2 regions of the Neobacillus sp. DHD-1R genome follow, and region 1 is predicted to be linked to the other one. Evidence: predicted binding sites of a transcription regulator. Region 1 holds the regulator's gene; the other holds the start of a gene.
What was found. Region 1 encodes Rex, which represses fermentation and respiration genes when NADH is low (regulators of the CRP and FNR family bind a similar motif). Its sites were predicted from a motif close to TTGTGAAATATTTCACAA; they were not measured.
Positions count from the first base shown of each region.

Region 2: AC3ANL_RS02840 (L-lactate dehydrogenase) is a predicted target of Rex. The motif match lies at 2,127-2,144, and genes of this name have one in related genera.

Region 1 covers NZ_CM173232.1:5,102,934-5,110,459, forward strand. The annotation lists gene AC3ANL_RS25065 (hypothetical protein) at 156-299, opposite strand; gene AC3ANL_RS25070 (CPBP family intramembrane glutamic endopeptidase) at 553-1,263, shown strand; gene AC3ANL_RS25075 (YdiK family protein) at 1,260-1,466, shown strand; gene AC3ANL_RS25080 (cytoplasmic protein) at 1,527-2,237, opposite strand; gene AC3ANL_RS25085 (polymer-forming cytoskeletal protein) at 2,252-2,974, opposite strand; gene AC3ANL_RS25090 (YhbD family protein) at 2,987-3,613, opposite strand; gene AC3ANL_RS25095 (redox-sensing transcriptional repressor Rex) at 3,779-4,432, opposite strand; gene moaC (cyclic pyranopterin monophosphate synthase MoaC) at 4,454-4,951, opposite strand; gene AC3ANL_RS25105 (ABC-F family ATP-binding cassette domain-containing protein) at 5,128-7,047, shown strand.
Region 2 covers NZ_CM173232.1:601,465-608,990, forward strand. The annotation lists gene AC3ANL_RS02835 (MFS transporter) at 1-1,028, opposite strand, end outside; gene AC3ANL_RS02840 (L-lactate dehydrogenase) at 1,073-2,020, opposite strand; gene AC3ANL_RS02845 (YiiX/YebB-like N1pC/P60 family cysteine hydrolase) at 2,306-2,896, shown strand; gene AC3ANL_RS02850 (LacI family DNA-binding transcriptional regulator) at 3,162-4,178, shown strand; gene AC3ANL_RS02855 (nucleoside hydrolase) at 4,194-5,105, shown strand; gene AC3ANL_RS02860 (ECF transporter S component) at 5,256-5,846, shown strand; gene AC3ANL_RS02865 (energy-coupling factor transporter transmembrane component T) at 5,871-6,623, shown strand; gene AC3ANL_RS02870 (energy-coupling factor ABC transporter ATP-binding protein) at 6,620-7,492, shown strand; gene AC3ANL_RS02875 (energy-coupling factor ABC transporter ATP-binding protein) at 7,480-7,526, shown strand, end outside.

The DNA.
Region 1 (7,526 bases):
GAATTTTGTTTTTATGAATAAGATACTTAGAGAATTCATTGACCGTTGTATATAGAAGTTTGCTTTTACGGGCAATGTAAAGCCGTCTCATTTACCTCTAGCTCCGATATCCTGCTCTCGAGGGCAATGGAAGCCCGTTTAATTTACCTTTAACTTCAATATCCTGCTCTTGAGGGCAATGGAAGACCGTTTCTTTTACCTTTGACTTCAATATCCTGCTCCCGAGGGCAATGGAAGCTCGTTTCATTTACCTTTAGCTTCAAGATCCTGCTCTCAAGGGCAATGGAAGTTCGTTTCATTTACCTCCAGCTCCAAGATCCTGCTCCCAAGGGTAATGTAAAGGCGTCTCATTTACATCTAACTCCGATAACTCGATCCCGAGGGCAATGAAAAAATTATTTAGCCCGCCCCCTTTTCTACAAAAAAGTTCTTCTAAATTGAAACGGTAACAGGTTTAAGAGTAAAATGAGATAATAGCTGTATTTACGCTCGTTTGCAAAATCATAAGTTACTCGTTCATGGGTATAGATATTAGTAAAAGGAGTTAACCATTTGAAAAAAGAATATTGGTGGATCATCGTTGTTTACATTGTTATGCAGTTTTCGAGTCTTGCCGGTCTTCCGTTTTTGGTATTTCTAGGAATTAGTAAGGGTCTTGCTGTTCCTGTTTGGCTGGTTGCTAGTTTTACCATTGCCCTGCTCATCATTTTGTTTTTATTAAGAAAAGAAATGAACATGCGAAGCCTCGACAAAAGGGGTCATTCATTAAGTTATTCGGTCATGTGGGCCATTTTAGGAATCTTTTTGGCATTATTCTCCCAGTATGCAGCAGCATATATTGAAACACTGTTAGGCATTAAAATGGGGTCTGAGAACACACAAAGCATACTTCATATCATCGAAGCTTTCCCATTGGCGATTTTGGTTACTAGCATCATCGGTCCAATATTAGAAGAAATTGTGTTCAGAAAAATTATTTTTGGTGCTCTTTATAAACGATTCAACTTTTTTCTTTCAGCAGTCATTAGTTCTGTTATTTTCGCCATAGCCCATATGGAACCCGTTCATATTTTGATGTACGCGGCAATGGGATTTACATTCGCCTTTCTTTATGTCAAAACCAAGCACATTTTGGTGCCGATATTTGCCCATGTCACCATGAATACTATGGTGGTATTAGTGCAATCTGTTTACAAAGACGATATTGAAAGACTTCAGCGTGAGGCGGAGGCGGTTCAAAACTTTATCGGAGGCTTTCTATGAGACGTTCACCTTTGTTTTCCGGATTTATTTACTTCCTGCTTGGCGGGTTATTTACCTATTTCGCCATCGACGATGTCCAACGAAACGGATGGGGCTTTTTCAGCTATCTCCTCGTTTTGTTAGCCACCTTTGATTTTGGCTCAGGTCTAAAAATCATCCTGTTTTACATGAAATACAAAGACAAAATTAAAAAGAAAAAATAAAAAAAGGTGTCAGGCACCATGTGAAGAATTCACATGGGTGCCTGACACCTTTTCTATTATTTACACCTTGGTTTTTGTTTTAATTGTGGAGGATGGGTCTTGTGTCATTTCATGGGTATATTCCACGACGCCAATGAGACAACTAGGTCCAATTTTGACGGTATTGCCTCGAACTACGTCTGCCGTTGTATTTTCTAAATAAATTTCATCGCCTTCAATCACCTTGGCAGCAAGTGTGCCGACCTCTTTGCCAAAGGGAAGCAGAGAATTTTTCTTTCTTTTCACCGTGATTTTTCCGCCGCCAATCTCCTCTGCTGTACTTTCACCAAAGCGCAAGCCGATTTTAATTGTATCTGCTGATAATAATCCTTTGATTTCAAAGCCGCCGCTTGAATCAAACAATTCATATTCGACATCTCCCTTTACGGCGATACTTCCTTTTATGATAGCTTCATCACCACTGAGGCCTTCCTCCACTTCCAGCAAACCAAGGATTTTCATTTTTTCCAATTTGGCTTGTTTGTCGACCTTCATGGTTCCCATGACGAGTGTTTCTTTCACTCTCACATTTCCATTAAATTCTGCCTCACCTAAAATTTTGGCAGTTCCGATTGTCACATTTCCGTTTGCTTCACTTGTGCCATAGACACGAAAAGCAGAACATTCGACATCATTCACAATCGTTCCTTCGCCACGAATGCTGATTTTATCGTATTGGCCTCCGGGGTAACTTCCTGTGCCATTAATGATAAGGTTTTTGCTATTTCCCATGTTCTTCCCCTCCCTTAAACCTTTCGAATGTCACTAATAACGGCATTTTTATCCTGTGAAAATTCTTTGGTGTATTCTACGACACCTATTTGGCAGTTGGCGCCAATCTTGACTTGATGACCCCGCACGACTTTCGCTTTTGTATTTTCTAGCTCAACGATGTCTCCTTCAATGATGTCCGCTTCTAATTGCGATTTGAAAAAGGATTTAAATAAAGTGCTGAAAAAAGACCCTTTATGCTGCTTGACAATAATGGTTTGACCGCCAATTTCTGTCGCTTTACATTCACCATAAATCTTAATATTAACTTGATCGGCATTTAAGAGCCCGCCAATGGTAAACCGATATTCCCCTTTAAAAAGCTCCGCTTCACAATCATCCTTCACCGCAAAAAGACCTCGAAGATTGATTTCATCACATTTTACTTTTCCACCAACCGTGACTTTGCCTGAAACCTTTAACTGTTTTACATAGAGGTTTTCATCAATCCTTGCCGTTCCTTCAACAGAAAGCTTTTCCGCCTCGATATTCCCATTAAAGCGGGCATTCCCGTTCACTTTGACGGTATCCGCTCCCACATTCCCCTTCATTGTACCTGACCCATTGCACTCAAACGCCGTACACTGCACGTCACTGTTGATCGTTCCTCTACCATTAACCGTTACTAAATGGAAGTGGCCTCCGTTAGACGAACCTAATCCATTAATGACCAAGTCTCCTCTACTTTTCGTATCCATTGCCAGTCTCCTTTATAATAATTTTGCTTTAATTTCTTCCATACACCCCATAAGCGATAGAGACACGATTATTTTTGTTCCCTTTTCAAAATGGAAGTCTTCTGCATTTATCAGTAACAGACAGGATGACACTCCAAGCTTACGAGTAATGATCAAGTCACAGCTTTTTTGCTTAATGAGCTGCTCATTGTCTTTTAACAGCTGAAGCAGCATTTTTCCTTCATCTAAGTTTATATCGCCTGATTCTAAAAGTTTCTCTAATACATATATCTCCAACATGCGTGAAAAATTAAATTTATCGTTGCTGCCTTTATCTTGTTCTAAATAAAAATTCATCACTTCATTCGAAACAATGTTACGTTTTACTAAATCATCTTTGTCTAACTGCATATCACTAATATTAGGTGAAAACATATCTGCTAGTTCATCTAATGACAAATTTTCTTTCATGGTTTGTATCTTGTTAATTCTCTCTAAGATTTTTTCTTTAGGGAAAAAGGTTTCTTGACCCGTAAAGGTTGATTTTCGAATAAACCATTCTTCCGGAATTAAATCTTTACGCTTCCATCTATATAGCTGTCCGTAAGAAATTCCTGCATAATCCAGTAAATCCTTTTTAGATATTAACTCCTCGCTCATGATTGAAAACCCCTTTCTATTTCTAATGTAACATAACACTGTTACGTTGTAAAGTTAGACTTGAGCACAAAAAAAAAGGGCCTGCCCCCCTAACTTCAACATATCGCTGACCTTTTCAATTAGCGATTATAGATTGAATGTTAACATGGGGGTCTGACCCTTTTCTTATTCTTCTATATCTTCTGTCGGATAATGTTTTAAAAAGTAGATCAAGGATTGCAGCTCTACTGCTAAATCAATGTGATGCACCCTAATTGATGCAGGCACATTTAATCTTGCCGGCGTAAAATTTAAGATTGCTTTTACATCTGCATTCACAAGCCGATCCGTAATCATTTGTGCAACGGGCGCAGGAACGGTAAGGATGGCGACCGAGATTTTTTCCTCCGTTAACACATTCTCCAATTCATCCATGTGATACACGGGCACCTCACGGATCTTCGTTCCCATTTTTGCCGGATCCACATCAAAGCCACACTCTATTTTAGTGTTATTATTTTTTAAAAAGTTATAGTTTAAGAAAGCTGTTCCTAGATTTCCGACGCCAATTAATGCAACCTTTGTTAATTCATCTTGATCAAGCGTTTTCCGAAAGAATGTTAAAAGGTAATTGACGTTGTAGCCATAGCCCTTTTTCCCCAAGGCCCCAAAATAGGAAAAATCCCTGCGAATAGTGGCTGAATCTACCTTTACCGCCTCACTTAATTCCGCTGATGATACCCTTTGCTTCCCAGCAGTATGCAGGTTTTTCAAAAACCGATAATAGAGGGGCAGCCGTTTCGCTGTCGCCTGTGGTATCTTTGTCGTTTCGTTACTCATACTCTCCCACACCCCTTCCTTTTATTTAACTTGTTCGCTTCGCTTAAAATCACCGTTCTTACCGCCCGTCTTCTCGACTAAATAAGTCGGTCCAATGACCATGCTTTTATCGACTGCTTTACACATATCATAAACGGTTAAGGCACAGGCAGAAGCAGCTGTGAGCGCTTCCATTTCCACACCTGTATTCCCTTTTGTTTTTACAGCTGCAACTATAGATAATTGGTAGTTCTCATTTTGCCCTTTTTCCCATGAAAAAGAAATATTGATCCCTGTTAATGGAATAGGGTGACACATCGGAATGATGTCCCATGTCTTTTTGGCAGCCATCACCGCTGCAACTTGGGCTACTGCTAAGACATCGCCTTTTTTCATTTCATTGTTCGTTATTTTATCAAAAATTTCTTTGCTAACAGTAATACTAGAATGTGCAAGAGCCGTTCGTGCCGTCTCTGGTTTGTCACTGACATCGACCATTTTTGCTCTGCCCTCTTCATTAAAATGAGTAAATTCAGCCATCAATAAATCCCCCTACCCCAAAATAATACACTATTTTCACTAGTATGTGTGTGAAAGTTTGCACTAAATATACATTTTTTCGCTGATAAAAGAAATCCCGCCAATCGAAAGCCCCGCTTTATTGCCGATGTTCAGGATATACGGTACACTAATTATAGTTAATAGAGGTGAATAAAATGATTTTATTGCAAGTGAATCAACTACAAAAATATTATGGTGCTGACCTTATTTTATCTAATATAAAACTGGAATTACAAACACGGGACCGTGTTGCCCTTGTTGGCCGTAATGGTGCCGGCAAATCAACATTATTGAAGATTATTGCCGGGCATTTGTCACATGATGGCGGCGAGATCATCAAACCCAAAGAAGTGACCATAGGCTATTTAGCTCAGAATACTGGCCTTGAGTCCAATTTATCCATTTGGGATGAAATGTTGACCGTTTTCCAACATCTGTTGTCGATGGAAAAGTCATTGCGGCAGCTGGAGACTAAAATGGCCGATTCTAGTGTATACGAAGACACTGGAAAATACGAGCGAATCTTATCTGAATATGATCAACTTCAAGTGAAGTTTAAAGAGCAGGGAGGCTATCAATACGAAGCCGATATTCGCTCTGTTTTACATGGGTTACATTTTAATGAAAGTTCCTTGATGATTTCAAGTTTAAGCGGCGGGCAAAAAACAAGGCTTGCCTTAGGAAAGCTATTGTTAACCAAACCGGATATTCTAATTTTGGACGAACCGACCAACCATCTTGATATTGAAACTCTTTCCTGGCTTGAGCAATATCTGCAAAGTTATGAAGGGGCCATTTTAATTGTCTCTCATGACCGTTACTTTTTAGACAAAGTCGTCACACAGGTTTACGAGGTATCGCGCAAGCAAATTGGGCGGTTTACAGGTAACTATAGTGCTTACCTTGAACAAAAAGCGGCCAATTATGAACGTGACTTAAAACTTTATGAAAAACAACAGCAAGAGGTCGCTAACCTGCAAGATTTTATTAATCGGAATTTAGCAAGGGCCTCAACGACCAAACGGGCGCAAAGCCGCCGAAAAAAGCTTGAAAAAATGGAGATGATGGATCGGCCACTTGGGGACGAGAAATCGGCTGCATTCTCCTTTGAGATCGAAAAACAAAGTGGTAATGATGTTTTGATGGTAGATTCTTTAGCGATTGGGTATCAAGGGGAAATGGTTTCAGAGGCGATCACTTTCCGGGCGTATAAAGGGGAAAGTATTGCTCTGGTTGGTCCAAATGGAATCGGCAAATCAACGCTATTAAAAACGATTATTAAGAAGCTGCCTGAGTTAAAGGGGACCGTCAAATATGGATCAAACCTTTCGATTGGTTATTATGATCAGCAACAGGCTGAATTAACTTCTAATAAACGTGTATTAAATGAGCTATGGGATGATTACCCTTTAAAGAGTGAAAAAGAAATTCGTACCGTTCTCGGTAATTTCTTATTTTCCGGTGACGATGTGTTAAAAATTGTCTCTACCCTAAGCGGCGGGGAAAAAGCCCGTCTGGCACTCGCTAAACTTATGTTGGAAAAGGCCAATCTGCTAATTTTGGATGAGCCTACGAACCACCTTGATCTTGATAGTAAAGAAGTTCTTGAGAATGCCTTAATTGATTACCCTGGCACCATTCTTTTTGTCTCTCACGATCGCTATTTTATTAACCGGATCGCAACGAAGGTTTTAGAATTAAGTCGAAAGGGCAGCGATGAGTATTTAGGTGATTATGATTATTATCTAGAAAAGAAACTGGAGCAAGAGGAACTCGAAGCATTAGCGCTCGCTGCGGCAACGAAAAAAGAAACTTTAGTGGATACCTCAGAGAAAAACAGTTATCAACAGGATAAGGAAAGTAAAAAGCTTGAACGGCAGCGTAAACGAAAACTAGAAGAAATAGAACAACGAATCGAAGAGCTCGAGAAACAAATCCAAGATTACGAGGAAAAGCTCTGTGAACCTGACATTTTTCAAAACCATGAAAAAGTATTAGAAATTAATCTAAAAAGTGAACAGGCTAAGGCTGAGCTTGAGCAACTAATGGAAGACTGGGCCGAACTTGCTGATTAATGGTTGAAACCGGGTGGCTGCCCGGTTTTTTCTTTTAAGGAAAAAACCAAAAAATTTTCGTTGATATTCAACAAATTTCAAAGAGACATTCGACAATTTTCTATTATTTTATACAAAATCCATGCTCCTTTCGACAGCTTTTTTACTTATCAACACAATCTAAGGGTTTTTCCACAATCTTATTCACAATAAAAAAGTATTAACAGTAGGTTATCCATATACTTTTCCACAATATCCACAATAAACACCATAGTTATTCACATTATCCACTTAATCCACAGACTTATCCACATAAAAGAGTATTAAATAGTGTTTTCTAAATGGCTTATCCACAAAAAAAGATGTCTCAAAACAAAGAAATACGTCTCAAAAGGGTCAGACCCCTCAATTAACACTCAATTATAGTCGACTGGTTGAAGCAGTACAGCTATAGGTTGAGATTGTGGGGTCTGACCCTTTATCTTGAGACATCTCTTTTT
Region 2 (7,526 bases), 910 kb from region 1:
GTCATCCCTTTTAATTCATGGGGCAGATTCAAAAAGATTGGATACTGGATATACATCGCAAATCCCGAAATCGAAATGAGTGTGTACGATAGAAGTGGAATTTTATTGGCAAAGACGATGGCAAGGGCAAAGGTTGCTACCATCACAATCCCTGAAAACAGAAGGACTGGTTTCCGCAGCACCCCTTTATTCCCGATGCGAATCCCAGCAAAGGTTCCGAGAATGCCAAAACCTGAGATTAATAGGTTCGTAACCGAGCCATTTAACAAGGTATATTGATCAAAAATCGCTTTAAAGCTCACTAACGATAATACATACAGAGTTAAAAAGGAAGCAAACGCCAGGCCATAGCGCCAGAGAAATCCGTCCTTGAGCGCGTCTTTATAGCCATACTTTTCAGCTTTTCCGCCTGATTCTTTCGTTTCAAAGGTCTCTGCTTTCCAAAGCCAGCCGATAAAAAACAAGATCGTTAAAGAGGCGAAAAAGGTTAACGTTAAACGCCAGTTGACCACCATTTGCTTGGCAAAAACCGTAAATAAGACGGCGACAATAAAGGCACCCACATTATAGGAAACGGTATTGGCCGCATTAATGCGCAGCTTTGTTTTTGGATGGTTGACATAGTGAGCCACGATCGGGTTCATGTAGACAATGACCATCGAGCCTCCTACGGCCATGACCATCCTCGCGACGGTGTAGGCCCAATAATTAGGGAGATAAATCGCGACAAGTCCCATCATTAAAAGTCCGATTGCCGTGCCTGCTGCTTTTTTAGGCCCCAACTTCATAAGCACCATCGCGGCTAAAATGTTGGCAAATACACGAGCAGTCGTAATCGAATAATTCACTAATTGAGAAATGATCGGATCCACCGGTCCACCGAAAAACGTTTCGGTGATTTGGGGCGTCAATGAAGAACCCGCCACCCAGTTCATCGCAAAGGTTACATAGGCCAGCCATAAAACAGCCATCATAAAATAACCCTTTTTTGTATGATTGATCGTTACCATAGTTTCATCTGCTTTCATTCGTGATTTTCTCTTTATCTAAGGAGTTTTAATCGAAAAATATACTAAAGAACAGGTTTCATGGTTTCTTTTAATACTGTAACCGAGTGACAAAATTGTTGTTTTTCCTTTTCATTTAGCTCAATTTCAATGACTTCACGGATTCCGCCACGGTTAATAACCGCAGGAACACCGATAAACACATCCTGAAGTCCATATTGTCCCTCTAGATAGCAGGATACCGTTAAGATACAATTTTCATTATTTAAAATCGCCTTCGTAATTCGAACTAGAGACATCCCGATTCCATAGTACGTTGCCCCTTTCCGTTCAATGATATGATAGGCCGCATCACGGACGTTAACGAAAATGTTTTCTAAGCATTCTTCATTCAGTTTTTCAGCTGGGAGCTCTCCAAGTCTTTCAACCCCTATTGAAGCACGGCTCCAAACCGGAAGCTCTGTATCTCCGTGTTCGCCAATGATATAGGCGTGAACATTTCTTGTGTCCATGTTAAAATGCTGACCAAGCGCAAAGCGGAGACGCGCAGAATCTAATACCGTACCTGAACCGATAACCCGTTCTTTTGGCAGGCCGGACTCTTTCCAGGTTACATAGGTTAAAATATCGACAGGGTTTGTGGCGACTAAGAAGATCCCGTCAAATCCACTTGCCATAATGTTTTTTACAATTTCTTTAAAGATTTTTGTATTCTTTTCCACTAATTGTAAGCGGGTTTCACCAGGCTTTTGTGCTAATCCTGCGGTAATGACCACTAAGTCCGCACTTTCACAGTCCTGATAAGAACCGCTCCATACTTTGATTGGTGACGGAGCAAATGGAATGCCATGGTTAAGGTCCATCGCTTCGCCTTCTGATTTTGCTTCATTCAGGTCAATAAGAACTAACTCTTCGGCCACTCCTTGATTAATCATTGAATAGGCATAACTGCAGCCGACAGCACCTGTTCCTACTAAGACAACCCGGTTTACTTTCTTATTTCTGTTATCCATATTAACAATCTCCTTTTTATATAAAATGTGAAAAATGACTTAAGCTGGATGTTTGTACTGCTTGTTTATTAATTACTCAGTTGATGGTGTTAGTATATCACCAAGTTTGTGAAGTTTTTCACAATATTTGTGACATAAATTTGAATTTTTTATTGAAAACCTTTACATTTTGGCACAAGTATGTGAAGTAGATCTTGGAGGCGGTTCTTGGTTTTTACAAAGATTTTGTGGTTTAATATTTTTAGAATAGTTAAAAAATAGAGAGTGAGAGAGAGGAGAGTTTAGATGGGGACCAGTAAATTTATCGGCATTGCGCAGCGTTCATATCAGCAAGCAAGAAATGAAATAAAGACGGGAGATATTCTGTTTTGCAGCGGTCAATATTTAGTTAGTGAGCTGATCAAAAAAGCTTCAGCTTCTTTAATTAGCCATGTGGGTTTATTATGCTTTTGGAATGACCGAGTTATTGTTTTAGAGAGCGTGGAGGACGATGGTGTCAGGGCTGTTCCCTTGTCACATTATCTTTATAATTATGAAAATAGCAGAAAAAAGTATAAGGGCAACCTGTATGTAGCGAGGCATACCTTACTGGATGATCCCACTTTTGATCAAGAAAAGATAAATAAAATGCTCGGAAAGGCAGTTGATTTATTAAATCGAAACTATGATAAAGTCGAAATTGCCCGAATCGTTGCCCGCATCGGATTAGGGATCGGCCGTCATATTGATGATGATGAGTACATATGCTCAGAATTTGTGAATGAATGCTTTAAACAACTAGATATTAAACTTGCAAGTGACCCCATGGATTTTATCCTTCCTGAACACATTGCCGCCGACCAAAACATTCGCCCTTTGTTTGAGATTCAACCATGATGAAATCAGGAGGGACGGTGGGTTCTCCCCATTTGAAACCTCCAACACTATATTATTTCTATTCTATGTTTATAGGATGGACAAGTTTGCCTCAGTACCCCTCTCTTAAAGAAAAGAGGGGTACTTACTGTATTCCTTTAAAGCGGCGGGGGACTGACCCCTCATAAAATACCAATATAATGTTGACTAAATTCTGAAAATTGAATTATAATTAAGAAAACGTTTTCAGAAAACGTTTTCTTAAATCCGAATATGGGGTTTTGCTATGACGATAACCATAAAAGATATTGCCAGAAAGGCGAATGTTTCAATTACCACAGTCTCGCGTGTGATTAATCAAAAGAGTGAGGGGATTGGGGAGTCCACCCGCAAAAAGGTGCTGGACATTATTGAAGAGCTAGATTATCGGCCTAATACGATTGCTAGAAGTATGATTACGAAACAAACCAATACCATTGGATTAATTATTCCGGATATTAGAAACCCTTTTTTCCCCGAGCTGGTTAGAGGTGTGGAGGATTTTGCTAATAAACATGCCTACAATGTCTTTTTGTGTAATACCGATGGAGACCCGAAACGAGAATTAACGTATGTAAGTTTAATGAAGGAAAAAAATGTCGATGGCATCATTTTTACCTATTCTAGTGCTGAAACCATTCCGCAGCTAGAAGAAATTGCGCGAGAGAAGAATATTCCGATCGTCTTACTGGACCGCGGGGTAGATGACCAAACGTTTAGTGGTGTTTCGATTCATAACGAAAAAGCGGGCTATCTAGCAACCAAACATTTACTGGATCTTTCTCATACAAAAATCGGTTGTATAACGGGGCCGGCGCATTTTCCAAACTCGAAGGCCCGGTTGAATGGATATATGAGGGCTCTAGGAGAAGCGGGTATTCCCTTCAATCAAGATCTTATCCTAGCTGCTGACTACCAAATGGATGGGGGATACCGGGCAGCTAAAACCTTATTGGCCAATAAGGACATTACAGCGATTTTTGCCTTTAACGATTTAATGGCCTTTGGTGTGTATCAGGCAGCAGTTGAATTAGGGATTACCATACCAGATAATCTATCGGTAGTTGGCTTTGACAATATTAAATATAACCAGTTATTAAACCCTAAGTTAACGACCATTGAGCAATCCGTTTACGAAATGGGCGAAATCTCAGCCCAAATCTTATTTGAACAAATCACTCAAGGAGGTGATGTTAAAAACAAAACGTTGTATCTTGAACCATCACTGATTTTGCGCGAAAGTACTAGAAAACTTGAAAACTAAAAAAAGGAGAACGACATGTCCAAACCCATTATTATTGATTGCGATCCTGGAATTGATGATGCACTAGCAATCCTTTTAGCCATCTCATCAGATGAACTGGATCTAAAACTGATTACCACATGTGCAGGTAATCAAACGAGTGAAAAGATCACGACAAACGCCTTAAAGCTAGTCAGTTTTGTTGGAGAGGAAATTGAAGTTGCGAGGGGGGCGGCAGGACCGTTGCTTCATGAATTGGTACTTGCAGATGTAGCCCACGGTGATTCAGGTTTTGGGGGAGTCGAGTTAGGTGCACCGCATTATTCAGTGAGCAGCCGCTCTGCACTAGAAGCGATGAGCGAGACGATTCTCCAATCGCCGGAAAAAGTAACCATTGTTGCGATTGGACCACTTACCAATATTGCTCTATTGATTAAGTCCTATCCAGAGGTCATCGGGAACATTGACCAATTATCGATTATGGGTGGGGCATGTGATGGCGGCAATCGTACTCCAGTAGCAGAATTCAATATTTATGTAGACCCAGATGCAGCAAAAATTGTTTTTAACTCAGGAATTCCGATTACGATGTTTGGCTTAGATGTTACCAATAAAATCCCGATGTATAAAGAGGATATTGATCGTATTCGCTTTATTGGTAATAAAACCGGAAAAGCAGTGGCCAGCATGCTCGATTTTTATTTTCGCGATGGTCGTGCCGATGCCATGCATGACCCGTGTGCAGTGGCCAACCTGATTGATCCTTCCTTATTTACCTTCATCCCTTGTAATGTCGAAATTGAGACAAAGGGTGAGTTCACTAGAGGGCAAACTGTAGTGGATAAGAAGGGGCGAACAGGTAATCCCAAGAATGTCACTGTAGCCTTTGATGTGGACCGCGACAGGATTCTTGATTTACTCTACACTGCCATTGAAAAATTAACATAACCCGTCCTAGTCCTTTACCTGCACCTTTTGACCAACTCCTTTGTTCCACACATGTGAAAAATTGAATTCATCCGTCCTAGTTTTTCAGATTTCCATCCATTTACTCCTATGTTTTTACTAAAAAAACTTAACCCAGGGGGAATATATTTTATGAAAAAAGGTCTGAAGTACGATTTTACGCTGATTGCGATTTTACTTATTCCGATTGGCGTGGCGATTAATGTAGTCATTTCACAGCTTGTTCAAGTATTGCGCATCCCCTTATATTTAGATGCGATCGGCACGATGCTGGTTGCCATGATTGCCGGCCCATGGGTTGGTATGGTTACCGGAGGGCTTACGAACGTTATTAAATCAATCTTTTCTCCAACGGAATTGCCATTTGCGATTGTATCGATGGTGATTGGATTGGTAGTAGGTTATTTTTCTATCAAAAAAATGTTTACAAGCGTTGGAAAAACCATCATTGTCGGCGTTATTTTAACCTTTATTGTCATTATTGTGAGTACACCGATTAGTGTCATCTTGTTTGGCGGTTCAACTGGTGACTCCTCTTCTGCGGTAAGAGCTATTTTCCTAGCTTCTGGTCAAGGTATATGGAAATCCGTTTTTTCTTCCAATCTTATTATTGAGAGCATTGATAAAATTCTATCGCTGCTCATCACGTATACAATTGTGAAAAAGATGTCTGACCGCTACTTATCCAAGCATAATTATGGTCAAAACTTTTTAGATTCCTAGTTTATGATAATGAGAGGGTTTGCCATGAAGGAAAAATCCAACAATTTACTTCTTGATCTTTATCCAACAACCAAGTTTTTGATTACGCTATTTATTATTGTTTCCGTCTTTATTGTAAAAGGGTATTGGTATGGCTATTTAATGGTACCCTTATGCCTGCTGCTTGCTTTATATGCAGGAGTTTTTAAAGAATTACTCGGCTTGTTGATTAAGACGCTTCTCGTCTTGTGTACATTTATCTTTTTAATCCAAAGTTTCTTCTATCCGGGTGACACCATCCTGTGGAGCTGGAGTTTCCTTTCGGTGCGACAAGAAGGGATTGATTTCAGTTTACTGCTTACCTCTAGAATTACAGCCATCGGGTCAGCCTTGCTGCTATTTTTCCGGATCACTTCCGTTAAGGACATTGTCTATTCGTTAGAACGTTTGGGTCTTCCGTCCAAAGTAACGTATGTCGTTTTATCAACCCTGACGATTATCCCTGAAATGAAGAAGTTATCGTTAACCATCATGGATGCCCAAAAAACGCGCGGCGTGGAAACAGAAGGCAATTTACGTGTGCGGGCTAAAGCGTTTCTGCCCACCTTGACCCCGCTTATTTTAACATCAGTCGCCAGCACCGAAGAACGGGCCATTACCTTAGAGGCACGGGCCTTTACGGCACCTGTCAAAAAAACAAGCCTATACAGGATTGAAAAAACTACAAAGGACACTGTTGTAAGAATCCTATTACTCTTTTTACTTATTGTCATCATTGTCTGGAGGATTGCTTTATGAGTTTTATTCAACTGAAGAATGTATCTTATAAGTACCCGGTCGGGAAAGTCGATGTGTTAAAGGACGTCAATGTAGAAATTGAAAAGGGCGGTTTTTACGCGTTAATTGGGGCCAATGGCAGTGGGAAGACGACCTTTTGTAACGTATTACGCGGGTTTGTTCCCCACTTTTACAAAGGTGATTTACGCGGTGATGTGCTAATCGACGGCAAGGATATTCGTGAATGGGATATGGGAGAGCTCGCGCAGAAGATCGGTTTTGTTTTTCAAAATCCTTTTACACAAATCAGTGGAGTTAAAGAAACGGTCTTTGAGGAAATTGCTTTTGGGCTTGAGAATTTAGGGATAGACGTGGATGTGATTATTCAGAAGGTTGAGGAAGTGATCGGCCTTCTGGGGATTGATTATTTACGAGAAAAAAATCCGCAGGAGCTTTCGGGCGGCCAGAAGCAGCGTGTTGCCCTGGCATCGATTATCGTGATGGAGCCGGAAATCTTAGTGATTGACGAACCTACGTCACAACTAGACCCTCGTGGGACGGAGGACATTTTTAAAATAATCGAATTGATGAAGCTGAAAGGAAAAACGATCATTTTAGCCGAGCACAAAATTGAATTAATTGCGGAAAAGGCTGAAAAGATCCTTGTTTTCAAAGATGGCGAAGTGGTCATGCAAGGAGCGGTCGAAGAGATTCTTACGAATCAACGCGTGCAGGAATACGGTGCAGCACTGCCGCAATATGCCTTATTGGGTCTTGAAATGAAGAAGCGGAACTGGGAAGTGGGGCAGATCCCACTGACGGAACAGCAGGCGATTGATACGGTAAAAGGATTGATCCATGCGAAGGGGGGACAAATATGTCATTCTTAACGCTGGATAATGTTAGCTTTCGTTACCCTAATGG